2 regions of the Streptomyces melanosporofaciens genome follow, and region 2 is predicted to be linked to the other one. Evidence: riboswitches for the same ligand, from Rfam matches in the RefSeq annotation. Region 2 holds a riboswitch; the other holds the start of a gene.
The links. Region 2 has a riboswitch for thiamine pyrophosphate ahead of thiO (glycine oxidase ThiO). Riboswitches for the same ligand answer to the same signal wherever they lie in the genome.
Positions count from the first base shown of each region.

Region 1: another riboswitch for thiamine pyrophosphate. It lies ahead of BLV72_RS25075 (thiamine ABC transporter substrate-binding protein); the one in region 2 lies ahead of thiO (glycine oxidase ThiO).

Region 1 is NZ_FNST01000002.1:5,113,944-5,129,754, reverse strand. Features, by position in the region: gene BLV72_RS25115 (PucR family transcriptional regulator) at 1-327, opposite strand, end outside; gene BLV72_RS25110 (sodium:solute symporter family protein) at 593-2,068, shown strand; gene BLV72_RS25105 (thiamine pyrophosphate-binding protein) at 2,157-3,833, shown strand; gene BLV72_RS25100 (ABC transporter ATP-binding protein) at 4,003-4,728, shown strand; gene BLV72_RS25095 (hypothetical protein) at 4,710-5,966, shown strand; gene BLV72_RS25090 (LOG family protein) at 6,072-7,169, shown strand; gene BLV72_RS25085 (ABC transporter ATP-binding protein) at 7,277-8,314, opposite strand; gene BLV72_RS25080 (ABC transporter permease) at 8,315-9,928, opposite strand; gene BLV72_RS25075 (thiamine ABC transporter substrate-binding protein) at 10,024-11,097, opposite strand; TPP riboswitch at 11,093-11,197, opposite strand; gene rlmN (dual-specificity RNA methyltransferase RlmN) at 11,271-12,377, opposite strand; partial or broken gene BLV72_RS25065 (phosphatidate cytidylyltransferase) at 12,450-13,630, opposite strand; gene frr (ribosome recycling factor) at 13,630-14,187, opposite strand; gene pyrH (UMP kinase) at 14,292-15,074, opposite strand; gene tsf (translation elongation factor Ts) at 15,230-15,811, opposite strand, start outside.
Region 2 is NZ_FNST01000002.1:1,091,814-1,107,624, reverse strand. Features, by position in the region: gene bfr (bacterioferritin) at 1-152, opposite strand, end outside; gene BLV72_RS07565 (sulfite oxidase-like oxidoreductase) at 310-933, shown strand; gene BLV72_RS07560 (DUF4396 domain-containing protein) at 959-1,468, opposite strand; gene BLV72_RS07555 (deoxyribonuclease IV) at 1,551-2,435, opposite strand; gene BLV72_RS07550 (maleylpyruvate isomerase family mycothiol-dependent enzyme) at 2,516-3,325, shown strand; gene pknB (Stk1 family PASTA domain-containing Ser/Thr kinase) at 3,478-5,418, opposite strand; gene BLV72_RS07540 (SRPBCC domain-containing protein) at 5,506-5,964, opposite strand; gene BLV72_RS07535 (thiazole synthase) at 6,294-7,166, opposite strand; gene thiS (sulfur carrier protein ThiS) at 7,174-7,374, opposite strand; gene thiO (glycine oxidase ThiO) at 7,371-8,558, opposite strand; TPP riboswitch at 8,616-8,729, opposite strand; gene BLV72_RS07520 (NAD(P)/FAD-dependent oxidoreductase) at 9,106-10,287, shown strand; gene BLV72_RS07515 (Rv2175c family DNA-binding protein) at 10,400-10,765, shown strand; gene thiE (thiamine phosphate synthase) at 10,989-11,642, shown strand; gene metF (methylenetetrahydrofolate reductase [NAD(P)H]) at 11,816-12,733, shown strand; gene BLV72_RS07500 (hypothetical protein) at 12,780-13,766, shown strand; gene BLV72_RS07495 (phytoene desaturase family protein) at 13,885-15,441, opposite strand.

The DNA.
Region 1 (15,811 bases), 4.0 Mb from region 2:
GCACGCCTCGACCAGCGCGCGGGGCACCGTGTCGTGCACCGGTGCGATGCCGAAGCCGAGCGCCGCCGCGCCCGCCTGGACCGTACGGGCCACATAGCGGTCCCAGTAGGTGCCTGCGCCCGCCGCCTCCGGGCAGTGCACCCCCGCGCTGAGCAGCAGCTCGCCGCCCAGCAGATACGGGACGGGGTCCTCCATCTCGCTGGTGTGGACGAAGTACACGGGCGTGTCCGCCTCGCGCGCCCCCGCGACCTGCCGCAGCCCGAGGGCGGGGTGGCCGAGGAGGGTGGCGAGCGGGACGGGGGCCGTAGGGGGTACGCGGTCGTTCATCACGGCGGGCCTCGCGTGGGGACGGTTCGTAGAGGACGGTTCGTACATCCCGGGGATCGGGAGTGGAGGAAACGTACACTTCCCGGACGCTCCGGCGACACCTAGGGTCTCCGTCACTCCCCACATTCCCCGCACGCCCCGTACTCCCCCGCACTCCCCACGACCCGATCCCCGCGGATCGCCGGGACCTCCCCCATCCCGTGCGGCTCCGCTCGCCCGATCTCCCGACCGCTAGCCGACCCCCGCCGGACCGAGGAGCACCGCCATGACCGCTGTCGACTACACCGTGATCGTCGTCTATCTCGCGGGCATGCTCGCGCTCGGCTGGTGGGGCATGCGCCGCACCACGTCCACCAGCGACTTCCTGGTCGCGGGCCGACGGCTGGGGCCGTTCATGTACTCCGGGACGATGGCCGCGATCGTGCTCGGCGGCGCGTCCACCATCGGCGGCGTCGGGCTCGGCTACCAGTACGGGCTCTCCGGCGCCTGGATGGTCATCACCATCGGCCTGGGGCTGCTGGCGCTGTCGGTCTTCTTCTCGGCGCGCATCGCCCGCCTCAAGGTGTACACGGTCAGCCAGATGCTGGATCTGCGCTACGGCGGCTCCTCCGGGCTGATCTCGGGCATCGTGATGTGGGGCTACACCCTGATGCTCGCGGTCACGTCGACCATCGCCTACGCCACCATCTTCGACGTGATCTTCGGCCTGGACCGGGTCATCGCCATCGTGCTCGGCGGGGCGATCGTGGTCTGTTACTCGACGCTCGGCGGCATGTGGTCGATCACCCTCACCGACATGGTGCAGTTCGTGGTCAAGACGGTGGGCGTGCTGCTCCTGCTGCTGCCGATCGCGGTGGTGAAGGCGGGGGGCTTCGGCGCGATGAAGTCCGAACTCCCCCACGGCTACTTCTCCCCCCTGGGCATCGGCGGCCAGACCGTCTTCACCTATGTGCTCATCTACTCCTTCGGCATGCTGATCGGCCAGGACATCTGGCAGCGGGTCTTCACCGCCCGCGATGACAAGGTGGCCCGCCGTGGCGGCACCGCGGCCGGTACGTACTGCCTGGCCTACGCGGTCGCGGGCGCGGTCATCGGCACGGCGGCGAAGGTGCTGTACCCCAAGCTGGACGCCCCGGACGACGCGTTCGCGACCATCGTCAAGGACTCTCTCCCGGTGGGCGTGAAGGGGCTGGTGCTGGCCGCCGCGCTGTCCGCGGTGATGTCCACCTCCTCGGGCGCGCTCATCGCCTGCGCGACGGTGGCCAACAACGACATCTGGGCCCGGCTGCGCGGCCGTACGCTCCGTACGGCCGGTGGCTCCCACGACGAGGTCGGCGGCAACCGCGTCTTCATCCTCATCATGGGCATCGCCGTGATCGGCATCTCCGTCGCGCTCAATAATGTCGTGGAGGCGCTGACCGTCGCCTACAACGTGCTGGTCGGCGGGTTGCTGATGCCGATCCTGGGCGGGCTGCTGTGGAAGCGCGGCACGGGCGCGGGCGCCCTGGCCTCGGTCGGTGTCGGCGGCCTTACGGTCATCGCGCTGATGGGGTGGAAGGGCATCCTCGCCAACGAACCCATCTACTTCGGGCTGCTGGCCTCGCTGGTGGCGTATGTGGCGGTCAGCCTCGCCACCAAGCCGACCGACGCGGTGATCCTCGACGCCTGGCGGCGCCGACTCGCCGGTGAACCGGCCGCCCCCGCCTCCGAGACCACCAGCCCGGCCACCGCGGGCGCCTGACACGGCCTCGCGCCCCCACACCGGCACCGCCATACATACCCCTCCCTCATCCGCGCCTCCATGCGCCCCGTCAGAAAGGCACCACCCCATGCCCACCGCACAGCGCGCGCGTCACGGCGGCGATCTCGTCGTGGAGTCCCTCACCGCGCTCGGGGCGAGCACCGTGTTCGGGCTTCCCGGACAGCACGCTCTCGGGGCGTTCGACGCGCTGCGGCGGTCCGGGCTCACCTATGTGGGGCTGCGGGTGGAGAACAACGCCGGATTCGCCGCCGACGCCTTCGCGCGTGTCACCGGCACGGTGGCGCCGCTGCTGGTGTCCACCGGGCCGGGGGCACTCATGACGCTCGCCGCGCTGCAGGAGTCGGCGGCGGCTTCCGCGCCCGTCCTGGCCATCGGCAGCCAGGTGCCGACCGCGGGGCTCGGCGGCGGGCGCAAGGGCTACCTCCATGAACTCGTCGACCAGAAGGCGTCGTTCCGCGACATCGTCAAGTCCGTCCACACGGTCCGTACCGCCTCCCAGATCCCCTCCGCGGTCGCCGCCGCCTGGGCGTCCGCGCTGGAGGCCCCCGCCGGGCCGGTGTGGCTGGAGATCCCGCAGGACGTGCTGCTCGCACCGGTCGCCGTGCCGCCGGTGACCTCCCTGCGCGCCGAGCCCCGGTCGCTGCCGCCCCGGCCCGAGCTGACGGCGGAGGCCGCGAGGCTGCTGAGCGCCGCCGAGCGTCCGGCGATCCTGGCCGGCGGCGGAGTGGTGCGCGCCGGGGCACGGCAGGAGCTGCGGGCGCTGGCCGAGGCGCTGGACGCGCCCGTGGCGACGACCTTCGGCGGCAAGGGCGCGTTCCCCTGGGATCATCCGCTCTCGCTCCAGTCCTGGCTGGAGGACGCGCACAGCACCGAGTTCCTGGAGGACGCCGACGTCCTGCTGGTCGTCGGCTCCGGACTGGGTGAACTCTCCTCCAACTACCACACGTTCCGCCCGCGCGGCCGTCTGGTCCAGATCGAGGCCGATCTCGGCAAGCTGGAGTCCAACCACCCGGCGCTCGGCATCCACGCCGACGCCCGCGAGGCGCTGGCCGCCCTCGCCGAGGCCGTCACACCGCGCCCGCCGGGCACGGCGGCCAAGGCCGCGGCCGGGCTGCTCACCCGGGTGCGGGAGCGGATCGACGCGCAGGGCCTGGAACTGGAGCAGCGGGTGCTGGGCGCGGTGCGGGACGCGCTGCCCGATGACTCCCCCAGCTTCTGGGACATGACGATCCTCTCCTACTGGGCCTGGTCGGCCTTCGATCCCCGTGCGAGCGCCCTGCACTCGGCCCAGGGCGCGGGCGGTCTCGGCTACGGCTTCCCGGCCGCCCTCGGCGCCGCCGCCGCTGATCCCGGACGGCCGGTGCTGGCCGTGTCGGGCGACGGCGGGGCGATGTACTCGATCGCCGAACTCGCCACCGCCCACCAGTACCGGCTCCCCGTCACCTGGCTGATCGTGGACGACGGCGGCTACGGCATCCTGCGCGAGTACATGACGGACACGTTCGGCGAGGCGACCGCCACCGAGCTGTCCCGCCCGGACTTCGTCACGCTGGCCGAGTCATTCGGCGTCCCGGCGGTCCGTACCACACCCGAGCGGCTGCGCGCGGACCTCGCCGGCGCCCTCGCGGCCCCCGGGCCGTCGGTCGTGGTGCTGCCCGCGCTGCTGCGGATGTTCGCGCCCACTCACCTCGACCGGCTCGCCGACGGCGGCCCCGGTGACGGCCCCGGCTCCGATCAGGGCTGATCGGAGCCGGAGCCCGATCAGGGCTGATCGGAGGAAATGGGGGCCGCCCGCGCCGAGCCTGGGCGCGGGCCCCCACCCGAGTCCTTACCGTGCCAGTGACCCATTGGCTTCGCGCTCGTTCACCCAACCGGGGGAATGAGACGATCGCAGGTAAGGCGAGGTGCTCGGGATGGTGGCTCCGCCGGACGACGACATGCTCGCGGCACGCACCGTGTCGTATGCCTACGGCGGCTCCCCCGCCCTCCTCGGTGTCTCCCTCGGCGCCCGAGAGGGCGAGATCCTCGCCGTCACCGGTCCGCGGGGCTGCGGCAAGACCACCCTCCTCACCTGCCTGGCGGGCCAACTCGTCCCGGACGGCGGAGAGGTGTGGTTCAAGGGCGTCCCCGTGCACAGCCTCCCCCCGCTCGGTCTCGAACGGCTGCGGCGCGACCACTTCGGCTGGATCGGCACCGAGCCCCACCTCATCCCCGAGCTCACCGCCTGGGAGAACGCCGCACTCGCCCTGATGCTGCGCGGCACCGGGCGGCGCGCCGCGAAGAGCGCCGCGTGCGAGTGGCTGGACCGGCTCGACGTCGGCGAATGCGCCCGGGTGCGGCCCGCCGCGCTGCTGCAGTCCCAGCGCCAGCGGGTCGCCATCGCCCGTGCCCTGGCCGCCGGGCCCAGCGTCCTCTTCGCCGACGAGCCCACCGCCCCGCTGCACCAGGCCGACCGCGCCCAGGTGCTGCGCACCCTCACCTCGGCGGCCCGCTCCCACGACATCACCGTCGTCCTCGCGACTCATGACCAGGAGGTGGCCACCCTCGCCGACCGCACCGTCGCCCTGCTCGACGGGCGCCGGGTGGGCTCGGACCCCTCCGAGACGGAAGGCAGGGCCGCGTGCTCAGCCTCCGTCTGACCCGCGGTGCCCGCCCATCGGTGCTGCTGCGGCGGTCGCTGGTCACCGTCGCGGCGGCGGGCGCGAGCTTTCTGCTGCTGAGCGCCCTCGGATTCGCCTCGGGCCATCCGGCGGACTCACAGGGCGCGGTGGGGCGGCTGCTGTGGTGCCTCGTGCCACTGGCCGCGACCGTCCATCTGGCCGTCGCCGTGGGCCGCGCCGACCCCAGCACCGGGCCGGGCCCCGGGTTCGCCGCGGCCGGGCTCGGCCCGGCACGTGCGGCACTGCTCGCGGCGGTCTCGATGGCTGCCGCCTGCGCGCTCGGCGGTGTGCTGGCGCTGCTGGTCTTCCTGTCCCTGCGTGGCGACCTCGGCTCCTGGCTGGACTGGGCCGGAAGCGGGGCGGTCGGTCGGCAGCTCGGCAGCGGTCGGCCGCTGCCCCTGGCCGGCACCGTGACCCTGCTCGCCGTCGTCCCCGTGCTGGTGGGCGCGGCGTGTGCGGCCGGGCTGTGGCCCCGGCAGCCGCGGGCCGGGCACCAGCCGCCGCCCCGCCAACCACGGGGCGCCCGACGCCCGGTGGTCCCGGCCCCGTCCACCGTCGTGACGGGGCCGATCGCGCCCTGGCCCCACCGGGCCACCTCCGGCCTTCCGTGGGGCATCGCCCTGACCGCGGCCGGGCTCGCCCTCCAGGCATACGCGAGCGGCGACGCGCCCCCGCACCCCGACGCCCTGCTCGCCGTGCCGGGCCGGCTCGGCGGCAACCCGCCCGGCGTGGTGGGCGGCTGGGCGCTGGCGGCGCTCGGGCTGGTGCTGGCCGGGCCCGGTCTCACCCATCTGTGCGGCAGGCTGCTGGCCGTCGGGCGGCCTGGTGTGCTGCGGCTGCTGGCCGGGCGCATGCTCCAGCAGGAGGCCGGTCTGATCGGACGTCCGGTCGGCGCGCTGTGCGCGCTGGCCGCCGCCGGATACACCGTCCTGGAGCTGTACGGAAGGGCCTCCGGGCCGTCCGGCGCCCATGCCTTCGGCCTCCTCACCGGTCTGGGCGCGGCGCTGGTCACGCTGTGCGCCGCGGCCACCACCCTGACCGCGGTCGTGGAGGCGAGGAGCGCGCGCGAGCGCACGACGGCCGCGCTGCTCCGCCTCGGCGCCCCGGCCCGGCTGCTCCGCGGAGCGGCCGCGCTGCGCGCGACGGCCCTGCTGGCGCTGCTGGTGCCGCTGGTGTGGGTGGTGGCGCATCTCACGGCGATGCCGTTCCACCGCTGAATCTCTCGGGTGTTGGTGTCCATGCCTGGATTGTGCGACCGAGCGGCCCGGTGACGATTGCCTCAATCCACAGCCCCCCACCTCCGGTGTGATTAGCATGTCGGCGTGCAGGAACCAGACCGGGAAATAGAGTCCATCGAGGAGTTCGACCAGGTCGTCGCCCGCGGCACCCTGGCCGGGTTCCGGGTCCAGTCCGTGGACCTGACGAGCCGTACCGCGGCGCTCCTCTCCACCGACACCAGCGAGGCGGTCTTCCTCGGCTGCCCGATGGAGTCCGAGGCGGCCGCGAAGGTCCGGGCCGGGAGTGCGCTGGTGTTCCCGCCGGTGCCGGATCTGCCGTTCGATCCGTACCGCGGCACCCTCTACTCGCCCGCGCAGCTCTTCGAGGGCCTCACCGAGCACGGTTACGCGCGGACGCCGGACGCGCTCGCCTACGCCTGGTTCCAGCGGACCAAGACGGACGGCGACATCTTCGCCTCGATGCTGCGCTCCATCCACGACGACGCGATCTCCGACGCGCTCGACGAATTCCTCGTCGGGACGCGGGTGGTGGGTGTCATGGGCGGCCACGCGCTGGAGCGCGGGTCCGAGGCGTTCGCGGGCGCCGCACGCCTCGGACGGAACCTGGCGCGGACCGGTCTCACGGTCGCGACGGGCGGCGGGCCGGGCGCGATGGAGGCCGCGAACCTGGGCGCCTACGCGGCCCCGCACGAGGACGCGATGCTGGACGAGGCGCTCGAACTGCTCGGCAAGACGCCCTCGTTCCGGCCGTCCATCGGGGCGTGGGCCGAGGCCGCCTTCGCGGTGCGCGAACGCTGGCCGGACGGCGGTGCGTCGGTCGGCATCCCCACCTGGTTCTACGGACACGAGCCGCCGAGCGCGTTCGCCTCGCACATCGCCAAGTACTTCGCCAACGCCACCCGGGAGGACGGGCTGTTGGCACGCTCGACCGCGGGCGTGGTCTTCCTGCCGGGCGCCGCCGGAACCGTCCAGGAGATCTTCGACAACGCGACGCCGAACTACTACGAGTCGCGCGGTGAGCCCACCCCGATGGTGCTGGTGGACCGGGACCACTGGACCCGGCGGCTGCCGACCTGGCCGCTGCTCGAAGCGCTCGCGGAGGGGCGGTCCATGAAGGCCCGTATCGCACTGGTGGACTCGGTGGACGAGGCACCCGAGGCGCTGCTGTCGCTGTTGGGCTGACCCGAGCTCAGGAAGGCCCCGGCGCGGAAGAGCGCCCGCGCCAGGGGCCACGGGCCCGGCGCGCCGTTGTCCCGGCGTCAGGACCCCCGCCGCCAGGAACTCCCGCCTCAGGACTCGGCGTCCAGCAGCACCACATCGTCCGGGTCGAAGGCCACCCCCACCCGGGCCCCCGCCTCCGGGGCGTCCCGCAGGGCGCAGGACGCCTCCAGGGGCGGCGCGGCCGGGTCCGGCAGCCGCAGGACGAGCGCCACATGGTCGCCGCGGAAGGTGTGTGTCTCCACGGTGCACGCCAGCCCCTCCTCGGGGTCCGTCAGCCGCACCCCGGCCGGGCGGACCAGCAGCCTGGTGGGGCCCGGCCGGGAGCCGGACGGAACGGGCAGCTTGCCCCAGCGGGTGTCGGCGACCTCGCCGTCCACCATCGCCTCGACCACATTGTCGAAGCCGAGGAAGCGGGCGACGAACTCGGTGGCGGGCCGCTGCCACACCTCCAGCGGGGTGCCGGTCTGGGCGATCCGGCCGTTGTCCATCACCACCACCCGGTCCGCGAGGGCGAACGCCTCGCCCTGGTCGTGGGTGACCGCGAGGACGGTGGTCCCCAGCCGTGCGAAGAGCTCGCGGAGCTCCACCACCAGCCGCTCCCGCAGCCCCCGGTCGAGCTGGCCCAGCGGCTCGTCCAGCATCAGCAGCTTGGGCCGCGGGGCCAGCGCGCGGGCGAGCGCCACCCGCTGCTGCTCGCCGCCGGAGAGCGAGTCGACGGGGCGGCGCTGGGCGCCCGGCAGCCCCACCAGCTCCAGCAGTTCGGCGACCCGGCGATCCGCCTCCGCGCGCCCCACCTTGCGCATCCGCAGCCCGAAGGCGACGTTGCCGCCCACGTCCCGCTGCGGGAACAGCTGGTGGTCCTGGAACATCAGCCCCACCCCGCGCCGATGCGTGGGCACCCCGTTCTGGTCCTGTCCGGCGAGCCACACCCGGCCGGCGTCGGCGCGCTGCAGCCCGGCCACCACGCGCAGCATGGTGGACTTGCCGCTTCCGCTCGGGCCCAGCACACAGACCGTCTCGTGCTCGGCGACTTCAAGATCCACGGCGTCCAGCGCGTCGCGCCGGCCGAACCTTACGGTCACCTCGTCCAGTCGCAACAGCGTCATTCAGAACTCTCCGGAACGGTCGGTGCGGATGCGCTCGAGCGCCAGCAGCGATCCGGCGCAGACCAGCATCAGGATCGTGCTCAGGGCCATCGCCTGCCCGTAGGAGAGCTGTCCGGCCCGGCCCAGGAACCGGGCGATGGCGACCGGGAGGGTCGGCTGGTCGGGGCGCGCGATGAAGACGGTCGCCCCGAACTCGCCCAGGGAGACGGCGAACGCGAAGCCCGCCGCGACCACTACGGCCCGTCCCACGAGCGGCAGGTCCACTTCCCGCCAGACCCGCCACGGGGACGCCCCGAGCACGGCCGCCGCCTCCCGGAGCCGGTGGTCCACCGCCCGCAGCACGGGCAGCATGGTCCGTACGACGAAGGGCACGCCCACCAGGGCCTGGGCGAGCGGCACCAGGACCCAGGAGGCACGCAGATCCAGCGGGGGCTCGTCGAGGGCGATCAGGAACCCGAATCCCACGGTGACGGCCGATGTGCCCAGCGGCAGCATCAGCAGCGCGTCGAAGCCCCGTACCAGCCTGCCCGCCTTACGGGTGAGCGCGGCGGCGGCGAGGCCGCCCACGGCGAGGGCGAAGACGGTGGCGACCGCCGCGTACCGCAGGGAGTTCCCGATGGCCTCCATGGGGGCCACGAAGAAGGTGCCTCCGCTGTCGGCGGCCGACTTGAGCGCCTCGTAGTAGGTGAAGCCGTAGCCGTCCGGTCCGTTCAGCGAGCGTTCCACCAGCACCGCGAGCGGTGTCACGATCAGCAGCGCGACCACCACCAGCACGCCCCACAGCAGCGCCCACTGCGCGGGGCCGTTCGGCCGGCGCGCCGTGCGGCCGGGGTCGACGAGCCGCAGGGCGCTCTCCCGGCGCCTTACGGTCCACGCGTGCAGGGCCAACACGGCCGCGACCGCGGCGAACTGGACGAGGGTGAGCACCGCCGCCGTGGGCAGATCGAGCAGTTGCGCGGTCTCGCGGTAGATCGCCACCTCCAGGGTGGCGTAGCGGGGGCCGCCGAGGATCTGGATCACGCCGAAGGAGGTGAAGGTGAACAGGAACACCATCAGCGCGGCGGCGGCCAGTGCGGGCGCCAGCGCGGGCAGCGTCACCCGGCGCCAGGCCGACAGCCGGCTCGCGCCCAGCACCCGCGCGGCCTCCTCCTGACGCGGGTCGAGCTGGGCCCACAGCCCGCCGACGGTCCTGACGACGACCGCGTAGTTGAAGAAGACATGGGCCAGGAGGATCGCCCAGACGGAGGTGTCGAGCCGCACCCCCCACAGCTCGTCCAGCAGCCCGCCCCGGCCGAGCAGGGCCAGGAAGGCTGATCCGGCGACGACGGTCGGCAGGACGAACGGCACGGTCACCACGGCCCGCAGCAGCCCCTTGCCGGGGAAGTCGAAGCGGGCGAAGACATAGGCGCCGGGCAGCGCGAGCGCGAGCGTGAGGGCGGTCGACGCGACCGCCTGCCAGCAGGTGAACCACAGGACGTCCAGCGTCGCCGGATCGGTCACCACCTCGGCGATCCGGCCGAACCGCCACTGCCCGCCGACGCGCAGCCCCCGGGTGACGATGGCGGCCACCGGATAGGCGAAGAAGACCGCGAAGAAGGCCAGCGGCACCGCCATCAGGGCGAGCCGGAGGGCGAGTGCGCGACGGCCGCCGCCGTCTGCCCGGTCGGCCTTACGGTGGCCGTCGGCCGCCTTACGGTTCTCGCGGGGCTCTACAGGACCAGCGAGGACCATGACTTGACCCACGGCTCACGGTTCTTGGCGATCTTCTGCGGCGCCAGGGTGGCCGAGTCGGCGATCCTGGTCCCGTATCGGGTGAACAGCTCCGGCAGCTTGGCGTCCTCGCGCGCCGGGTTGACGTACATGTTCAGCGGGACGTCCTCCTGGAACCGCTTGCTCAGCAGGAAATCCAGCAGCGCCTTGCCGCCCTTGGTGTTGCCCGCGCCGTTCAGCAGCCCGGCGAACTCCACCTGCCGGAAGCAGGTGCCCGTCGCCACCCCGGTGGGGGCCTTGGCGGGCTTGGTCTTGGCGTCGGCCACCTCGGCGGGCGGGCTCGATGCGTAGGAGACGACGAGCGGCCGGTCGCCCTTGCCGCCGCCGGCCGAGCCGGAGAACCGGTCGTAATACGCCTGCTCCCAGCCGTCGACGACCTCGACACCGTTGACCCGCAGCTTCTTCCAGTAGCCCTTCCAGCCGTCGTCGCCGTACTTGGCGGCCGTGGCCAGGAGGAAGCCCAGACCGGGGGACGAGGTGGCCGCGTTCTCGGTGACGAGGAGGTTCTTGTAGGCGGGCTTGGTCAGATCCTCCAGCGTCCGGGGCGGCGCCAGCTTCTTCTCGGCGAAGTACTTACGGTCGTAGTTGACGCAGATGTCGCCGAAGTCGACGGGGGTGACGCGGTGCTCGGCCCGGTCGAGCTGAAGGGCCGCCGGGACCTTGTCGAGGCCCTTGGCCGTGTAGGGGGTGAACAGGTCGTTGTCGAGCGCCCGGGAGAGCAGGGTGTTGTCGACGCCGAAGAACACATCGCCCTGGGGGTGACCCTTGGACAGGATCGCCTGGTTGACGGCGGCTCCGGCGTCGCCCCCGGCCTGCACCCGCACCTTGTAGCCGGTCTCCTTGGTGAACTCCTTGAGGACCGCCTTGGAGGCCGCGAACGAGTCGTGCGTGACCAGGGTGACCGTCTTGGAGTCCGCGCCGCTCCGGGAATCCTCGCCGCAGCCGACGAGCGCGCCCAACGCCAGTGAGCCGAGGAGGGTGGCTGAGATGGCACGCCGAAGCTGGCTGTTCATGGTGATGCTGACTCCCTACGCCGGTATGACCCGGATCAGGTCCGAGGGTCTGCGGCCGTGCCGCACTCTCAGCGCTCTGAGCGCTCCCCTGTCGGAATGTTCATTTGTACGGATGTTCAGTTTTACGACGATCGCATGATGCGACGATGCCCAGGCACCGTATCAGCCGGTCCTCAACGCTCCGAAGCCGCCAGCTGTCCGCAGGCCCCGTCGATCTCCTGGCCACGGGTGTCCCGGACGGTCACCGGCACCCCGTGCGCCTCCAGGGCCGCCACGAACGCCTTCTCGTCCTCGGGCCGGGACGCCGTCCACTTGGAGCCGGGCGTCGGGTTGAGCGGAATGAGGTTCACATGCACCCGGCGGCCCTTGAGCAGCCGGCCGAGCAGATCGGCGCGCCACGCCTGGTCGTTGATGTCCTTGATCAGCGCGTACTCGATGGAGACCCGGCGGCCGGACTTCTCCGCGTACTCCCACGCGGCGTCCAGGACTTCGCGCACCTTCCAGCGGGTGTTGACCGGCACCAGGGTGTCGCGCAGCTCGTCGTCGGGCGCGTGCAGCGACACCGCGAGCCGGCACTTGAACCCCTCGTCGGCGAAGCGCAGCATCGCCGGCACGAGGCCGACGGTCGAGACGGTGATCCCGCGCTGCGAGAGGCCGAGGCCATCGGGCTCGGGGTCGGTGAGCCGGCGGATGGCGCCGACGACCCGGTTGTAGTTGGCCAGTGGCTCGCCCATGCCCATGAAGACGATGTTGGACAGCCGGGCCGGCCCGCCGGGGATCTCACCGTCGCGCAGGGCCCGCATCCCGTCGACGATCTGGTGCACGATCTCGGCGGTGGACAGATTGCGGTCCAGCCCCGCCTGGCCGGTGGCGCAGAACGGGCAGTTCATCCCGCAGCCCGCCTGCGAGCTGATACACATGGTCACCCGGTCCGGGTAGCGCATCAGCACGGACTCCACGAGCGTGCCGTCGAAGAGCCGCCACAAGGTCTTGCGCGTGGTGTCGTCGTCGCAGCTGATGTGGCGCACCACGCTCATCAGCTCCGGCAGCAGCCCGGCGGCCAGCTTCTCGCGCGCGGCGGCCGGAATGTCGCTCCACTGTGCGGGGTCGTCGACGTAGCGCGCGAAGTAGTGACGCGACACCTGACTGGCCCGGAAGGGCTTCTCCCCGAGGGCGGCGACGGCCTCCCGGCGCTCGGCGGGTGTGAGGTCGGCAAGATGCCGCGGGGGCTTCTTGGCCCCACGCGGCGCGACGAAGGTGAGTTCTCCGGGCTTAGGCATGGTTCACCCAGTGTCGCAGACATACGAAGGGCCCCGCGCCAGGTGTGGCGCGGGGCCCGTGGGCCGGGGTCGTCAGCCGCCGCCCACGAAGATCACCAACAGCAGCCACACCACCGGCGCGGTGGGCAGCAGCGAGTCGAGCCGGTCCATGATCCCGCCATGGCCGGGCAGCAGCTTGCCCATGTCCTTGATGCCGAGGTCCCGCTTGATCATGGACTCGCCGAGGTCGCCCAGGGTCGCGCTGACCGCGACGGCCAGACCGAGCAGCAGGCCCTGCCACCAGACGCCGTCGTCGATGAGGTACTGCATGCACAGCGCGCCCGCGACCATCGCGAAGGCCACCGCGCCCAGCAGCCCCTCGCGGGTCTTGCCGGGGCTGATCCGCGGTGCCAGCGGATGCTTGCCGAAGCGCCAGCCCACCGCGTACGCGCCCGTGTCGCTGACCACGGTCAGCAGCAGGAAGGTGAGGACCCGCCACGGGCCGTCCTCGGTGTCCAGCATGAGCGCCACGAAGGTGGCCAGGAACGGCACGTAGAAGGCGGCGAAGACGCCCGCGGTGACATCCCTGAGGTAGTTGTCGGGCGGTTCGGTCATCCGCCAGACCAGCACCGCGAGCGCCGTGAGCGCCACCGCCACCACCGCGCCCTGGGCACCGCGCACATAGCCCGCGACGATCATGGCGACCCCGCCGACCGCGAGCGGCACCAGGGGGACCCGGATGTCCTTGCGCTCGGTCAGCCGCGAGGTCAGCTCCCAGAGCCCGACCACCACCGCAACCGCTACCACGCCGACGAACACCGGCTTGTAGATGAAGAGCGAGGCCACGATGATCACGCCGAGGCCGACGCCCACCCCTATCGCGGCGCGCAGATTACGGCCCGCGCTCTTCTTCCCCTGCCCGGCACCGGTGCCACGCGCGCCGCCGTCCGCGGAGGCGGGGTCGGGCGCGGGCTCGGGGGGCATCGGCGGACGTCCGGCGGGCTGCCGGGGTCCGGGCTGCGGCTCCCGCTCGTCGCGGAAGAGGGGGCCGCTCAGCCGAGCGGCCCCCCGGTCACGGTCGGCGGCCTCGCCGGAGTCGCCGCCGCCTGCGTGGGGCACGGTGGGCATGGGGCGAGTCTGCGCCGCTTCGCCCACCTCGTGCGCGGGACCCGCCGAAGAAGGAGCCGCCGCCCAGCCGTAGCCGGGGGAGGTGCCCTGACCGCCCGGCCCCCGGAATCCGGCGCTTGGTGGGGCCCCCAGGAAGAGTCGTTCATCAGACCTCGAGCAGCTCGGCTTCCTTGTGCTTGAGCAGCTCATCCACCTGCGCGACATACTTCGCCGTGGTGTCGTCGAGCTCCTTCTCGGCGCGGCGCCCCTCGTCCTCGCCGACCTCGCCGTCCTTGATCAGCTTGTCGATGGACTCCTTGGCCTTGCGCCGGACGCTGCGGATCGAGATCTTCGCGTCCTCGCCCTTGGCCTTGGCGACCTTGATGAACTCCTTACGGCGCTGTTCGGTGAGCTCGGGGAACACCACCCGGATGATGTTGCCGTCATTGCTCGGGTTGACGCCCAGATCCGAGTCCCGGATCGCCTGCTCGATGTTGCGGAGCGCGGTCTTGTCGAACGGCGTGACCACGGCCATGCGCGGCTCCGGCACCGAGAACGACGCCAGCTGATTGATCGGCGTCAGCGCACCGTAGTAGTCCGCCACGATCTTGTTGAACATCGCCGGGTGCGCACGCCCGGTGCGGATCGCGGCGAAGTCCTCCTTGGCGACCACAACGGCTTTCTCCATCTTCTCCTCGGCCTCGAGGAGGGTCTCTTCGATCACCACTTGCTCCTGGTGTTATCAGTAAGCAGAGCCTCGCCCCTGCGTGCGTCTTCTCCTGCACGGTGTCCGACCGGCAGGCCGTTGTCCATCCCCCGTTCGAGCCGTCAGGCCCGGGAGCCCTGGTCGCTCACCAGCGTGCCGATCTTCTCACCCTTCACCGCGCGGGCGATATTTCCTTCGGCCAGGAGCTCGAAGACGAGGATGGGCAGCTTGTTGTCCCGGCAGAGGGTGATCGCGGTGGCGTCGGCGACCTTGAGGTCCCTGGTGATCACCTCGCCGTACTCCAGGGCGTCGAACTTCACCGCGTCGGGGTTGCGGGCGGGGTCGGAGTCATAGACCCCGTCCACGCCGTTCTTCCCCATGAGCAGGGCCTGCGCGTCGATCTCCAGCGCTCGCTGGGCCGCGGTGGTGTCCGTGGAGAAGTACGGCATGCCCATACCCGCGCCGAAGATGACCACGCGCCCCTTCTCGAGGTGGCGCACCGCACGCAGCGGAATGTACGGCTCCGCGACCTGGCCCATGGTGATGGCGGTCTGGACGCGGGAGTCGATGCCCTCCTTTTCCAGGAAGTCCTGGAGGGCGAGACAGTTCATGACGGTTCCGAGCATGCCCATGTAGTCCGAGCGGGCCCGGTCCATACCGCGCTGCTGCAGCTCCGCACCGCGGAAGAAGTTGCCGCCACCGATCACGATGGCGATCTCGGCGCCGTCCCTGACCACGGCGGCGACCTCGCGGGCGATGGCGTGCACGACATCGGGGTCGACACCGAGTCCCCCGCCTCCGGCGAACGCCTCGCCGGACAGCTTCAGCATGAAGCGACCATGCTTGGCCGCACCGTGCGCGTTCTTGTCATCGGCGGCCTGTTTGGCGTCCGCGCCGTGATTCATTGGAGATCTCCTCGTGCACATACGAAGAAGGCCACTGCCGGACGGGTCCTGTTACGACCTCTGCGGCAATGGCCTCCTCGTCACATCTGCGGCCGACCGGTTGACGGTTGGCTGACTACGACCCTATCGGGGTCGAGGGTCATTCGCTGCTCGGCTCAGACGCCGACGCGGAAACGGGCGAAGCGCTTGAGCGAGACACCGGCCTCGTCCAGAACCTTCTGGACGGACTTCTTGTTGTCCTTGGCGAACGGCTGGTCCACCAGGACGTTCTCCTTGAAGAAGCCGGTGACGCGACCCTCGACGATCTTCGGCAGGGCGCCCTCGGGCTTGCCCTCCTCGCGGGCCGTGGCCTCGGCGACCCGGCGCTCGTTCTCGACCGTCTCGGCCGAGATCTCGTCGCGGGTGAGGAACTTCGGGGCGAACGCGGCGATGTGCTGCGCGACGTCCTTGGCGACCGTGGCGTCTTCCTTGTCCAGCTCGACCAGGACGCCGACCTGCGGCGGCAGGTCCGGGCTGGTGCGGTGCATGTACGCCGCGACGTAACCGCCGGAGAACTGCGCGAAGCGGTCGAGGACGATCTTCTCGCCGAGGGTCGCGTTGGCCTCGTCGACGAACGCCTGAACGGTCTTGCCCGCCTCGATCTCGGAGGAGAGCAGAGCGTCCAGGTCGGCCGGGGAGGTCTTGGCGACGTGGGCGGCGATGGCGTCCGCGACGGCCACGAACTTGTCGCCCTTGGC
Region 2 (15,811 bases):
TCATCGAAAGACTCCGACCGGGTGTATTTGGCAAGCCGAGTCCAGCCAAAGTGGTCCTGCATCTTGGAGTGCAGAAAGTACTGATTGATCGCGGTCAGCTCGCCGGTCAGCTGCTCGTTGAGGAACTCGAGGACCTCGGGGTCACCCTGCATCGGAGGGGCTCCTTCCAATCCGATCGGGAACGGCAGGTTCCGCGCATCGTGTCACCGCGCCTGTTGGGCGTCCAGTAAGTGCACGCTTAGTACGAGTTGTGCCCGTCTCTGATGCCCTGGTCACGACCACCCCCGGCGGTCTGAGACCATGGAGCCCATGGGTCAGTCGGAAAGCCGCGAGGGGGAGCTCGCGAAGCTGCCCCCTGGGCAGCGACTGCAGCGCGGTTGGCCGGTTACGCACTATGGGCCGGTCCCGAAGTTCAGGCCGGAGCGATGGGAGTTCCGGGTCTTCGGCGCCACGGCGGACGGCGATAAACACTGCTGGACGCATGAAGAGTTTTCGGCTCTGGCGTACTCGACGGTCGTGGCCGATCTGCACTGCGTCACCAAATTCAGCATGCTCGGCGCCGAATGGGGCGGGGTTTCCGCGCTGGAGATCGTGGAGCTGGCGCCGCCGGCGCCCGATGTCACCCACGTGATGGTGTGGGCGGAATACGGCTTCAGCTCGAATCTGCGCCTGACGGACTTCATGGCGGAGACCACGATTTTCGCGACGCACAAGGACGGGGAGCTGCTCACCGCCGAGCACGGTTTTCCGGTGCGGCTGGTGGTGCCCCATCTCTATGCCTGGAAGGGCCCGAAATGGGTGCGCGGCGTGGAGTACATGACCGCCGACCGCCGCGGCTTCTGGGAGGAGCGCGGCTATCACAACGTAGGCGACCCTTGGGCGGAGCAGCGCTACACCTACCAGGAGGAACCGGGCGACGGCCCGGAGTTCTAGTTCGGGCCGCCGCCGCGTTTCGCGGTCAGTGGTACTGGTGGACCACCGCATGCCCCTTGCCCCGCGTGATCATCCACTTGTTGACCGGCGTGGTGAGCAGGAACGCCACCACGAACGACAGAGCCAGGCTGAGCCAGAAGAGAGCGTCCGACAGCGTCGCGTCCATCGCGCCGGGGAAGAGGGCGATCGTTCCGTTGTCGGCCAGCTCCATGATCGTGATCGAGACGGTGTCGGCCGCCAGGGCCACCCGCAGCGCACTGCGCACATCGAGCCCCGCCCGCAGCACGCTCCGCATGGTCAGCGAGTAGCCGAAGACGAAGGCGAGCACGATCGCCAGGATCATGGTCGGGACGTTGTGCCAGGCCAGGGCCGTGCCGATGGCCATGCCCGCGATCTCGCCGATGGCACAGCCGGTGAGGCAGTGCAGAGTGGCCTGGGCGGCCATCGACCAACTCGTCGCGCCCTTACGGTGCTCATGGTCTCCATGGTGCTCGTAAGGCCCGCTCCGCGTGTGCTCATGCTGCCGCATGTCCATACCCCCAGCGATGATCGGTGATCGGTCGATCTCGTTCAACGCTATACCCCCCAGGGGTATTCCTCCATGGGCTGGACTTTTCTCAGGCCGCCCCGGCGCGCAACTCCTTCAGCCGGGCCACATCCGCCGCATGCCCCGCCGTACCGTCCGGTCCACCCGGCGTCTCGACCACCAGCGGCACCCCGTCCGTCGCGGGGTGGCCGAACAGCTCGCGGAACGGCTCCGCCCCGATATGCCCGGCGCCGATGTTGGCGTGCCGGTCCTTGTGGGCGCCGACCACGTCCTTGGAGTCATTGGCGTGGATCAGCTTGAGCCGCCCCTCGCCGGCGACGGCCACCAGCTCGTCCAGGGTCTGCTTCATACCGCCCGGCGCTGCGAGGTCATGGCCCGCCGCGAACACATGGCAGGTGTCCAGGCAGACACCGAGCCGGGGATGCCGGTCGAGCGCCTCGACGTACGGGCCCAGATCCTCCACAAGCGCGCACAGCGAGGTGCCCTGCCCGGCGGTCGGCTCCAGCAGCAGCCAGGGGTCGTCGTCCCGGGTCAGCTCGTCCAGCAGCGGCAGCATCCGCTCCCGCACCTGTGCGATCGCGGTGGCCCGCGCGCGTCCCCCGGTCGCCGAGCCGGTGTGGACGACGACGCCGAGCGCACCGATCTCCCGGCCGCGCCGGAGCGAATGGCGCAGGGACTCCACGGACCGGTCGGCCGTGGCCTCGGTGTGCGAACCGAAGTTGATCAAGTAGGGGGCGTGGACGTACGCCGGTATGGACCGCTTCGCGCAGGCGGCGCGGAACGCCTCGTCCTGGGCGGGCGTACCGGCCGGGGTGGCCCAGCCGCGCGGATTGGCGACGAAGACCTGGACGGTCTCGGCGCCGATGTCGGCGGCGTGCGCCAGACCGACGGTGGCGAGGCCACCGGCCACCCGGACATGGCCACCGATGGGATTGCGGATCCGATGCGTACTCACAGTTCAAGGTTCCCAGGTGCGCAGGGCCCGCGTGATCGGGCCTGTCCCAACTGTCGGCGGGCGCCTCTAGTGTGACGTGCATGACTCTGCTGAGCTTTGACCGTCGCTGCTCCGAGATCGTCGCGCAGACCCAGCTGTTGCGGGGCGCGATCGAGGGCGCGGATCTGACGCGCCCCGTGCCCACCTGCCCGGGCTGGAACGTCGGGCAGCTGCTGCGTCATCTCGGCGGGACCCATCGGTGGGCCGAGGAGATGGTGCGGACCCGGGCCACGGGCGCGCTGCCCGACCAGCATTTCCGCGATGCGTCGCGGTACGCGGAGGAGGACGCCGCCGAGGTCGCCCCCTGGCTGGTCGAGGGCGCCGAGCTGCTGGCCGAAACGCTGCGCGAGGCGGGGCCCGACGCGGAGCTGTGGACCCCGGCGCCGGACTTCGGACAGGTCGCCGGAGGGCGCGCGGACTTCTACGCCCGCCGCTTCACCCATGAGACGGCGCTCCACCGGGCCGACGCGGCGCTGGCCCTCGGCGCGGAGTACACCCTCGACCAGGAGGTCGCCCTGGACGGGATCGACGAGTGGATGGCGCTCGGCTCGCTGCCGATGCACTTCGAGGTCCACCCCTGGATGCGCGAGCTGCTCGGCCCGGGCCGCACCCTCCACTTCCACGCCACCGACACCGCACCGGAGGTGGCGGCGGAGTGGGTGGTCGACCTCACCGGCGACGCGATCATCTGGCGGCGGGCGCATGAGAAGGCCGCGGTCGCGGTGCGCGGGCCGCTGACCGACCTGTTGCTGATCATCTACAAGCGGCGCCCGGCCCGGAGCGCGGGCGTCGAGATCCTGGGCGACGAGAAGCTGCTCGACTTCTGGCTGGAACGGGTCAGCTTCGGCTGACCGCCTGGAGCCAGGGGCCGCTGCCGGACGGAGCGCGGATCGCGGATCGCGCTCACCGTCCGGCAGCCGCGAGGCCGCTGGGCAGAGGCCCTGGAAGCAGGGAGCCCCAGAAGCAGGGAGCCCAGAAGCAGGGAGCCCCAGAAGCAGGGGCCCTAGAACACGCCGCCCTTGAGCTTGATGGTGATCGTGCTCCCCTTGGGCGCCTCGTCCCCGCCGTCCACCGACTGGTCCTGCACCTTGTCCCCGGGGAACAGCAGCGCCTTCTCGACGTCCACCTTGAAGCCGGCCCCCTCGAGCTGCGCCTTGGCGTCGTCGGCCGTCATACCCGTGACATCCGGCACCTCGATCATCTGCACGCCCTTGGAGACGGTCAGCGTGACCGTGTCGCCCTTGGCGCCCTCTTCGTCGCCCTCTCCCGAGGGGGACTGCTCGGCGACCGAGCCCTTGTCCTCCTCCGAGAACACCTGCTGCTCGGCGATCTTCACCTTGAAGCCCTCGTCCTCCAGCTCGGACCGGGCCTCGTCGACCGAATCGCCCACCACGTCCGGGATGTCGATCGGCTGGCCCTTGCTGACCACGATCGACACCGGCGTCTCGGGGCGGCGCACGGAGCCGGAGACCGGGCTGGTGGAGAGGACCGAGTCCTGGGCCGTCTCACTGCTGAAGCGGCGGATGACCTTGCCGATCGTCAGCCCCTGGTCCGCGATCTTCCGCTTGGCCTCGGCCAGCGGCATGCCCACCACATTGGGCACCTCGGCCCGCGGCGGCCCCTGGGAGACCCGGATGGTCACGGTGCCGGTGTCGCGCACGCGCTCGCCCGGGCCCGGCTTGGAGCCGATGACCTTGCCCTTGGGGATGACATCGCTGAACTCGTTGACGACCTTCACATCGAGCCCGGCGCCGTGCAGCTTCTTCTCGGCCTCCGCCTGGGTCTTTCGCAGCACCGGCGGGACCTCGGTGAACTGGCCGGCACTGATGTACCAGACACCGGCGGCGAGGGCGACCGCCAGCACCACCGCGGCGACGATCGTCACGATCCCGCGGCGCGACATCCCGCCCCGGCCGCGTCGGCCATGCCCCTGCCGGCGGGGCGGTTCCGGCGGCAGCTCCAGACGGCTGGTGTGGTTGAGCAGCTCCTGCTCGTCGTCGACGGACGCCGCCGGGCGCGGAAGCACCGTCGTACGGTTCTCGGCACCGGCCGAGGTGTCCTCCCTGGCCTGCGGGGGCACCGCGTCCAGCTGGTCGTCGGTCAGCGCGGCCCGCACCGCGCGGGCCGCGCCCAGCAGCGCGACGGCGTCGGCGGGGCGCCCCTCGGCCGCGCGGGCGGTGGCTGTGGCGACCAGCGCGTCCAGGTCGGGGGCGACCCCGGGCGCGAGGGCGGACGGCGGCGGGACGTCCTCGTTCAGATGCTGGTAGAGGACCTGCGCGGGGGTGCTGCCGCCGTGCGGCTTGGAGCCGGTCAGCATCTCGTACAGCACCACACCGCAGGCGTAGACATCGGCGCGGGGGTCGGCCGTGCCGTGCTCGATCTGCTCGGGCGCGAGATACGACACGGTGCCGAGGACGGTGCCGGGGGAGGCGCTGGTGTTGGTGTCCACCGCCCGGACCAGGCCGAAGTCGGCGACCTTGACCCGGCCGTCGTCCCCGATCAGCACGTTCTCGGGCTTCATGTCGCGGTGGACGAAACCGGCGCGGTGGGCCGCCCCGAGCGCGGCCAGCACCGGCTCCAGGATGTCCAGCGCGGCGCGCGGATGCAGCGCCCCGCGCCCGCGGAGCACATCGCGCAGAGTGCAGCCCGCGACGTACTCCATGGCCAGATAGACATGGCCGCCGTCTGCTCCCTGGTCGTAGACGGCGACCACATTGGCGTGCGCGAGTCTCGCGACGGACTTCGCCTCACGGATGAAGCGGTCGACGAAGGCGGCGTCGGAGGCGAGGCTCTGGTGCATCACCTTCAGGGCGAGCACACGGTCCAGCCGGGTGTCGACGGCCCGGTAGACCGTCGCCATTCCGCCAACGGCGATCCGCGCCTCAACGCGGTAGCGGCCGTCGAGCTCCTGCCCGACGAGGGGGTCCTGGAGGGTCGTATCCACGGGGGAAGTCTACGAGGCATCGATCTGAGCCATGACCGGCCGCCCCAGGTGGGGCGGGTACTGCAGCGGAACGGTGACACCGGCGGGTCAGTTGTGCGACGCGGCGGCGATCGCGGCCAACTCCTCGAGCGCTGAGGTCCAGGACAGCGTGGCGTATTCGGCGTGCTTGGCCTTGGCGTCGTCGGGGACGGACAGGGCGCGGATACCGCTCTCCGCCAGCCGCAGCCGGGTGCCGTGCCCCTCGGGGGAGAGCGCGAACTCCACCAGGGTCGCCTCCCCGGGGTCCGAGGGCGCGTGATCGGGTTCCAGGGCCAGCCGGAAGCGGAAGAGCGTGTCGGGGACCGCCCGCTCGACCTGACCGTGGAACTCTCCGTATTCGTCCCACCGGAACCGGAGCCTCCCACCGGGGTGCGGATCGATCTCGCAGCCGCCGGGGGCGTACCAGACGCGGATGTGCTCGGGTGTCGTCAGCACCCGCCACACCCGGTCGATCGGCGCCGGTACGTACACCTCGCGCTCGATCCGGTCGGCCACGGTCACGGTCACGGCGACCACCTCCGGCTGTGCGCTGCTCCCTCAATCCACGGTAGAGGGCCGGGCCGGGCCGTCAATCCAGTACCTCCGGCGCTTCCGCAATCCAGTCCCTCCGGCGTTTGAGGATCGGGGTCCGGGGCGGAGCCCCGACGGGGGTCGAGGGGGCGGAGCCCCTTCGTTTCGGGAAGGGGCGGGGCGGGGGACTACCCGCCGAAGACGCCCTCAGGCCGGACGTCGGGTCCGGGCGGGGCCCGGCCGCGGGCCGGGCTCGGACGCGGGGCTGGCCGGATGTCGTGCCCTGACAGGGCCTGGCCGGACGCCGGGCTCGGCTCGGACAACGGCTAGCCGAACGCCGGGCGCTCGGGGTCCAGGGCCGCCAGGCCCTCGGCCGGGCTCGATGCCTCGGCGAAGTGGCGGCGCGGGATCCGGCCCGCCCGGTGGGCCAGCCGGCCCGCCTCCACCGCGTGCCGCATCGCCCGCGCCATCAGCTCCGGCTCCTGGGCCCGGGTGACAGCCGAGGCGAGCATCACCGCCGCGCACCCCAGTTCCATGGCCAGCGCGGCGTCCGACGCCGTCCCCGCGCCCGCGTCCAGGATCACCGGCACGGTGGCACGCTCGGTGATCAGCTGGAAGTTGTGCGGATTGCGGATGCCGAGACCGGAGCCGATCGGGGAGCCGAGCGGCATGATCGCGGCGCAGCCGACGTCCTCCAGCTTCCGGGCCAGGATCGGGTCGTCATTGGTGTACGGGAGGACCGTGAACCCGTCGTCGACCAGGATCTCGGCGGCGTCCATCAGCTCGATCGGATCGGGGAGCAGGGTGCGCTCGTCGGCGACCACCTCCAGCTTGACCCAGTCCGTGCCCAGGGCCTCCCGGGCGAGGCGGGCGGTGAGCACGGCCTCACCGGCGGTGAAACACCCGGCGGTGTTGGGGAGCGGGCGGATGCCGTGCCGGTTGAGCACGGAGAGCACCGACCCCTGCACCGTGGGGTCGAGCCGCCGCATCGCGACGGTCGTCAACTCGGTGCCGGAGGCCAGCAGCGAGCGCTCCAGGATGTCCAGGCTGGGAGCGCCGCCGGTGCCCATGATCAGACGGGAGCCGAAGTCGGTCCCGGCGATGGTGAGCGGGTCGGGGGCGGCGAGGGGCGCCGGGCCCGGGGCGTTCGGTGTGGTCGTGGCGGTGGTGACGGGTGTGGTGGTCGTGGTGGGAGCCATGGGTGGATCAGCCTCCTTGGACCGCGGTGAGGACCTCGACGCGATCACCGTCGCCGAGCGGGGTCGCGGGCCATTGGGTGCGGGGGACGACCGTCTCGTTGACGGCGGCGGCGACGCCGGAGGGCGCCTGGGTGAGGGTCGCGACAACCCGGTCGAGGGTGGTCCCGTCCGGGACCTCGCGGGGTTCGCCGTTGACGGAGACGGTCATGGGTGCTGCTCCTGTGCTGGGGAGGAGGTGGCTGCGGGGGCCGCGAAGCGCCGCGGGGTGAACGGCCGGGCCTCCGGCGGGAGTTCTCCTCTCGTCAGTGCCTCGGCCATGACATCGCCGGTGATCGGGGTGAGCAGGACGCCGTTGCGGTGGTGGCCGGTGGCCAGCAGCAGCCCCGGCAGCGCGGTCGGGCCGAGCATCGGTGCGTTGTCGGGGGAACCGGGGCGCAGCCCGGCACACGTCTCCACCAGCGGCAGTTCGGTGATGCCGGGCACCACCTCATGGGCGTCCCGCAGCAGTTCGTACACCCCGCCCGCGGTGACCGTGGTGTCCCAGCCCAGCTCCTCGCTGGTCGCGCCGATGACCAGCTCGCCGTTCTCACGCGGCACCAGGTAGACCGGCCCGCCGCGCACCACGGCCCGTACGGTCCGGGAGAGGAACGGCGCGTACCGCTCGGGCACCGACAGCCGCAGCACCTGCCCCTTGACGGGGCGTACGGGCGGCAGGACGTCGTCGGGGACGCCCGCGAGCCGTCCGCTGAGGCTGCCGGCGGCCAGTACGGTCCGCTCGGCGGCCAGGCGCGTGCCCCCGGTCAGCTCGACCCCGGTGGCGCGGTCGCCGTCCAGCAGCAGCCGCTCCGCGTGGGCGCGGTGGAAGGTGACCCCGGCCCGCTCGCATGCGGTGAGCAGCGCCGCGGTCAGCCGCCGCGGGTCGACCTGGTTGTCGCCGGAGACCCGCAGCCCGCCGTGTACGCCCGGCGCGAGCATCGGTTCCAGGCGGCGGCATTCACGCCCGGTCAGCCACTCGGACTCCAGCCCGAGCCCCTGCTGGAACGTGTGGAGCTCGCGCAGATGGGCGCGGTCGTCGGCGTCGAACGCCACGGCGAGCGTGCCGCACACGCGGTGCCCCACGTCCTGGCCGCTCGCCTCCTCCAGCTCGGCCACGAAGTCCGGATAGCGGCGCGCGGAGGCCATGTTGAGCCCGAGCAGGGTCTGCTCGCCGTAATGAAGCTCGGTGACGGCGGCCAGCATCCCGGCCGCGACCCAGGCGGCTCCGCCGCCGGGCGCCGGGTCGGCGAGGGCGGTGCGCAGCCCCCGCTGAGCCGCGCGCCAGGCCGTGACCAGCCCGATGATGCCGCCCCCGATGACGAGGGCGTCGTAGCGCCCGTCGGGCGGTCCGCCCACGGATGGTCGGCCGTCAAGCCCTGAGGTGTGTGGTCGGTCGTCGTGACCTGGTGCGTGCGTGGACACGCTGCCCCTCCCTTCGCCGGCATGACCCGGATCAGGTTCGTACGGTCGGAGGCCGTTTCAGCCTCCCTCTCAGCCCGGTACGTCCGGGCTCCCGCGAGTGCTCTGTCCCGCCACCCTAGTACGAGCCCCGAACCCCCCGAAAGCCCAGCCACCCGCCGCGATCCAGCCCCTCCGGCGTTGATCCAGCCCCTCCGGCGTTTGAGGAGCGGGGCCCGGGGCGGAGCCCCGGCGGGGGCGGGCGGAGCCCCTTCGTTCGGGAAGGGGCGGGGTGGAGGACTACCCGCCGTGGGGACCACCCGCCGAAGGCGCCCACAGACCCGCCCCCATCCGCCGCCCCTCCCCTCTGTGCCCGAGATCTCCCCTCGCCCTCTGCGGTCCGCCCCACCAGCCGCAATACAGTGATCGTGTGAGCGATGAGACGACGACGAAGCCGTCCTCGAGCGGTGGCGGCGAACAGCGGGTGGTGATCGTCGGAGCGGGCATGGCGGGGGTGCAGACCGCCGTCGCGCTGCGCGAACAGGGCTGGACAGGCGAGATCGTCCTGCTGGGCGCGGAGACCCACCAGCCCTACGACCGGCCGCCGCTGTCCAAGGCCGTGCTGCTCGGCAAGGCCGAGGGATCGACGCTCGACGTGGACTTCGCCGGGCTCGGCATCGCGCTGCGGCTCGGCGTCCAGGTCACCGGGCTCCGCACGGACAAGCGGCTCGTCGAGACCGCGACCGGACAGCTCCCGTACGACGTCCTGGTGATCGCCACCGGCGCCGAGCCGGTCCCGCTGCCGGGCAGCGAGGACGTGCCCGGCGTCCATCTGCTGCGCACCCTGGACGACGCCGTGAGGCTGCGCCCGGTGCTCGCCCGGCAGCGCGAGATCGCGGTCGTGGGGGCGGGCTGGATCGGCGCGGAGTTCGCCACGGCGGCGCGCGAGGCGGGCTGCGCCGTGACCGTCGTCGAGGCCGCGGACCGGCCGCTGGCGGGCGCCCTCCCGGCCGAGGTCGCGGCCCCCATGGCGGCCTGGTACGAGGACTATGGCGCCCGGCTGGTGACCGGCGCCCGGGTGGCCGCCGTGGACGAGAGCGGGCTGGTGCTCGGCGACGGCACCCGGCTGCGGGCGGGCGCGGTGGTCGTCGGGATCGGGGCCAGGCCGGCCACGGACTGGCTGGCGGGCTCGGGCGTGGAGCTGGCCGAGGACCGCTCCGTCGCCGCCGACGACCGGCTGCGCGCCTCGGCGCCGGACGTCTACGCGGTCGGCGACTGCGCCTCCTTCCCGTCCGCCCGCTACGGCACGCGGCTGCTGGTGCACCACTGGGACAACGCGCTGCAGGGGCCGCGCACCGTGGCCGCCAATGTGGTGGGGAGCCGGACGGCCGCCCACTTCCCCGGCGCGGTCTACGACCCGGTGCCGTACTTCTGGTCCGAGCAGTTCGGGCGCTTCGTGCAGTACGCCGGGCACCATTCGCAGGCCGACGAACTGGTCTGGCGCGGCGATCCTGCCGGTGCCGCCTGGTCGGTGTGCTGGCTGCGCGAGGGCGCCCTGGTCGCCCTGCTGGCCGTCGGCCGTCCGCGCGATCTGGCCCAGGGGCGCAAGCTGATCGAGCGCGGCGCCCGGCTGGACCGGACACGGGCCGAGGACCCGTCGGTGCCGCTGAAGTCGGCCGTCTGCTGACCGGCCGGCCGGTCAGTCGGCGGGGCGTCCGAGGCGTCCGGGGCGGGCTGAAGCGGCCCGCGCGGCGGGCGCCCGGCTACCCACTGTCAGTCCCAGATGGCAGGCTTGTTCCGTGACCGAGATTGACGCAAAGATCGATGCTCTCGTCCCCGCCTGGCTCACCCTCCCCGACGTCGCCGAACGACTCGGTGTCGAGGTGACGCGCGTCCGGCAGCTGGTCAAGGAGGGCCAGCTGATCGCGGTGCGCCGTGGCGAGAACAGGGTGCTTCAGGTGCCCGAGGAGTTCATCGTCGACGGAAAGGTCGTCAAGGGCCTCGTGGGCACCTTGACGCTGTTGAAGGACGACGGCTTCAGCGACGAAGAGATGCTGGAGTGGCTCTTCACCCCCGACCCGAGCCTGCCCGGCACCCCGGCACGGGCCCTGGGCGAGAATCGCGGTACGGAAGTGAAGCGGCGCGCGCAGGCGCTCGCCGTCTGACGCCGCTCCCCTCCAGCCTTCCGCTGCCTTCCGTACGGGGCTCGTCCTCAGCTCGTACGGGGCGTGTACAGGGCTGGTCGCTCCCGCGCTTATGTCGTCCTTGTCGCGCGCAGCGGCACGTAGTCGCATGTCATCGCACCTAGTCGTACGTTGTCGTACACGGCGTACGGGCCGGGCTCCGCGCACGGCCCGTACGCCGCCGACCCTCCGGGGGTACCGAACCATGTCCACCACCGCCACCGCTCATGAGCAGCTGGCCGACGCCCGCCTCTATCTGTGCACCGACGCACGGAAGCGCCAGGGCGACCTGCCGGAGTTCCTGGACGCCGTCCTGGCGGCGGGGGTGGACATCGTCCAGCTCCGGGAGAAGGAGACGGAGGCGGCCGAGGAGCTGGAGCACCTCCAGGTCTTCGCGGACGCCTGCCGCCGCCACGGAAAGCTGCTCGCCGTCAACGACCGCGCCGATGTCGCACATGCCATCGGCTCGGATGTGCTCCATCTGGGCCAGGGCGATCTGCCGGTGCCCGCGGCGCGCGCGATCCTCGGCGCGGACGTGCTGATCGGGCGCTCCACCCATGCGGAGGCGGAGGTGGACGCGGCGGCCGTCCAGCCCGGGGTGGACTACTTCTGCACCGGCCCCTGCTGGCCCACCCCCACCAAGCCGGGCCGCCACGCCCCCGGGCTGCCCCTGGTGCGCCACGCCGCGGCGCTCGGCACCGAGCGGCCGTGGTTCGCCATCGGCGGAATCGACGCGTCCAACCTGGATCAGGTCCTGGAGGCGGGCGCCCGCCGCATCGTCGTGGTCCGGGCCATCACCGCCGCGGACGACCCGGCGGCGGCGACGGCGGAACTGGCCAAGCGGGTGCGCGCGGCCTGACCGGCGCCCGGCCCCGGCTCTTCACCTGGCTTTCACCCGGTTTTCATCCCGCCCGGCCCGTCCGCCGGTCGAGAGCGCACCGAACTGTCCGCACTGCGGACAGAAAGCTGGCAAAACCCCCAAATCTCCGGGGTCGGGTGGGCGTAGCGGAGCCGGGTGGATAGCCTGCTCGTATGGCCCTAGGCACCGCTTCCACCAGGACCGATCGCGCGCGGACCGTGCGCGATCTGCTCGCATCGGGCGAGCAGTCGTATTCCTTCGAATTCTTCGCCCCCAAGACGGCGAAGGGCGAGCAGACGCTGTGGAACGCCATCCGCAGGCTGGAAGCCGTCTCGCCCACCTTCGTCTCCGTGACCTACGGAGCCGGCGGTTCCTCGCGTGAGGGCACCGTGCGCGTCACCGAGCGCATCGCCACGGACACCACGCTCACCCCCGTCGCCCATCTGACCGCCGTCAACCACTCCCGGGCCGACCTGCGCAACATCATCGGGCAGTACGCCGATGCCGGGATCCGGAACATGCTGGCCCTGCGCGGCGACCCGCCGGGCGACCCCACGGGGGAGTGGGTCCGGCACCCGGACGGCCTCAACTACGCCGTCGAGCTGGTCCGGCTGATCAAGGAGTCCGGCGACTTCTGCGTCGGCGTGGCCGCGTTCCCCGAGATGCACCCCCGCTCGACGGACTGGGACACCGACATCCGTCACTTCATCGACAAGTGCCGAGCGGGCGCCGACTTCGCCATCACGCAGATGTTCTTCTACCCCGAGGACTATCTGCGGCTGCGCGACCGGGTCGCCGCGGCGGGCTGTACGACACCGATCATCCCTGAGATCATGCCCGTCACGAACGTCAAGCAGATCGAGCGTTTCGCGCAGCTCAGCAATGCCGCGTTCCCGCCCGAACTGGCCGAACGGATCCTGGCGGTGAAAGACGACCCGGCGGCTGTACGCTCGATCGGAATCGACTACGCCACAGAGGTGTGCGCGCGGTTGATGGCCGAGGAGATCCCCGGGCTGCACTTCATCACCCTGAACCACTCCCCGGCGACGCTGGAAATCTACGAGAATCTGGGACTGCATCAGCGGTCCTGATCCTGATGACGGCAGCCGACGGGCGGCCGCATTGAGAGGGGCGGGCATGGGCTGGACGGTCCTCTACATCGCTTTCGGCGTCGTCGCGCTGTGGCTGCTGGGGGAGGTCCTCCTGCAGTACAAGGCGCGGCTGCGCTGGCGGCTGCTGGCCTTCGTCGGCTTTCTGGGCGTGGTCGTCGGCGTGCTGATCCCCTCGGTTCCGGTGATCGGGGTGGGGGCGATCGCCTTCGCCATAGGCCAGACGTATGTGACGCTCTCCTTCCGGCGCGGCTTCGCCGCGGGCTGGGCGCTGAGCGGCGGGCTGCCCGGGCTGCTCGGCCGCGAGGAGCGCGCCCCCCGGCCGGACGACGCGGACAAGGAGCCGATCCTCGAGGTGTCCGACCTGGAGGCGGTCCCGGCGGCGCAGCCGGAGCCGCCCACATACCAGCCGCAGCCGCTGCCCGACGACACCGGTGAGTACGGCGTCTACGAGGAGCCGTCCGCCTTCACCCCGGCCGCTGGCGCGTACAGCGACGAGGCGGCCGGTGGCTACAGCGCGTACGAGACGTACGGCGGCTACGGCTCGCAGCAGGACCACAGCCAGGGGCAGGGCCAGAACTACGGCCAGGACGTCTACGCGGACCAGATGGCCCAGGGCGGGCAGTACGGCTACGGGAACGAGGCGTACGCGGCCTACGGCCAGGACCCGTACGGCGGCGCCCAGCCCCAGGCCCAGCCCTATGAGCAGCAGGCTTACGACCAGCAGGGTTACGGCCAGCAGCAGTACGCCGACCAGTACGCGGCCTACGGCCAGCAGGATCCGTACGGCGGCGGGGCCTACGGCGGCGACCACTGGGCGGCCGACGCCTCCTACCCCTCGCCGGACCCGGCGTACGACGTGACGCAGTCCGGCGGGCCCTGGGTGCCGCAGCAGCGCGAAGGCGACGCCGCGCCCGCGCCGGACCAGCAGGCGTATCCGTACCAGCAGCAGCAACAGGGCCAGGCCCAGGGGCAGGGCTACCCCCAGGGCTTCGACGAGCAGTACCGCTACTGAAATCGACAGCGCTTCTGCGTCGGCAGCGCTGCTGAGCACCGCTGCCGGATGAGCCCGCTCCCCGGGAGCGGGCTCGCGTGTTTCCTGGGAGCGGGCTCGCGTGTTTCCTGGGACCGCTCTACTGGGAGCCGCGCCAGTCCTCGCCCTCGACGATCAGCCCGGCCACCAGCGCGCCCGACATCCCGGCGTGGGCGAGCCCGCCGCCCGGATGGGCCCAGCCGCCCGCCAGATACAGGCCCGGGAGCCGGGTGACATTGGCGGGCCGCAGAAACGCGCCGTCCGCCCCGGCGAGCACCGGGCCCGGCACGGCACCGCCCCTGGCACCCGTCTCCGCCCCGGTGTCGGCGGGTGTGCGGACCTCATGCCACAGCATCCGGTCCCGCAGCCCCGGTATCGCGGCCTCGGCGGCCGTGATCAGCCGCTGGGCGTCCCGCTCCGCCGCCGCGCCGTCCGTCCAGTCCACCGGGCCGTGCGGGGCGACGACGGCGGTAAGGGTGACGGCCTCGTGCTCCTCGTCCGGGCGCACCGTGGGGTCGTCCGGGCGCAGCACGGTGACCGTGGGGTGGGGGCAGGGCTCGCGGAGCCCGCTTCCGTCACCGAAGACGGCGACCAACTCCGCCTCCCGGTCCGGGGCGTGGACCACGGTGCGGTGTGCGGTGTCCTCGGGTCGGGCGCCGCGCAGCGCCAGAAAGACGGTCAGCCGCCCCGGCGTGCCGCCGCCCGCGGCGGGCTCCGGCCGCACGTCCCCCTTCCGCCAGGGCGCCTGCCCGCCGAGCAGCGGGGGCAGCAGGGCGGGGTCGATGCCCGAGACCACCGCGTCGGCCTCCGCGACGGTGCCGTCGGCCAGCTCCACACCCGCCGCGCGGCCGTCCTTCTCCACGATGCCGGTGACCTCGGCGTCGAAGTGGAACTCGACCTTCCGCTGACGGCAGCGCTCATGGAGGGCATCGGCCAGCGCCCGCATGCCCCCGCGCACATACCAAGTGCCGAACGTCTGCTCGATGTAGGGCAGCACGGTGGCCGCGGCGGGGGCGGAGCGCGGGTCGAGGCCGTGCGCCGGCGCATGGCTCTCCAGGAGGGCCACGGCTCGCGGATCCTTCAGCTCACGGCGCGCCACCCCGGCGAGCGTGGGCGGGCCGTCGGCACCGCCCCGGCCGAACAGGCCACCGAGCCGCCCGCGCCGCACGGGGGCGGCCGGATAGGGATCGCGGCCCAGGACCCGCCAGTCGGCGCGCAGCGGCTCCTCCAGAAGCGGCCTGCGGGTGGCGTCCCACACCTCGCGCGCCCGGTTGACCAGATCGCTCCAGCGCTCGCCCGCGCCCGCGCCGAAGGCGCCGTCCAGCGCCTGGAGCACCCCGGCCCGTGAGGCATTGGGCAGCCGGACATCCGTGCCGTCGGCGAAGAGATGGCGGCTCGCCGGGTCGACCTGGATGAGCTCGACGCTCTGCTCCAGGGTCTGCTTGCCGGTCTTCACGAACAGATCCCGGTAGACGGCGGGCAGGTGCAGCAGCCCCGGGCCGGTGTCGAAGCGGAATCCGTCCCGCGCGAAGCGGCCGACCCCGCCGCCATGGGTCCGTCCGCGCTCGTACACCACCACCCGGTGGCCCGCCACGGCCAGCCGGGCGGCCGCCGCCATGGCGCCCATCCCGGAGCCGATCACCACAATCCGTGCCATGACCGCGACTTTATCCGCCCCCACCGACAGCCGGGCCACCGCGCCTGGGGACGAGTGCGCAGACCTGAGTACGCGTACTCAGCCGGGGAGATGAGTAGTCGCGCGGATGGGCCACCACCTGCTCGGACGAGAGAGTGGTGCATACGGAAGGGCCGCGCGCCGGACCGCCGGCACGGGGCGGCGGAACGGCGCGGCGGCCCGGACGAAAGGTGGGAGTCACCGGGAGTCTCCGGACCAGGAGCCTCCAACGGGGGAAGTACGGGGGAGTTACGGGGGGAGGCGCTGTTCCGGTCAGCTCGACGAAAGTCGATCTGCCGGAACAGCGCCTTCTACGTGTGCCCGGGGGGCCGATCCGCCCGCCACACCGGGC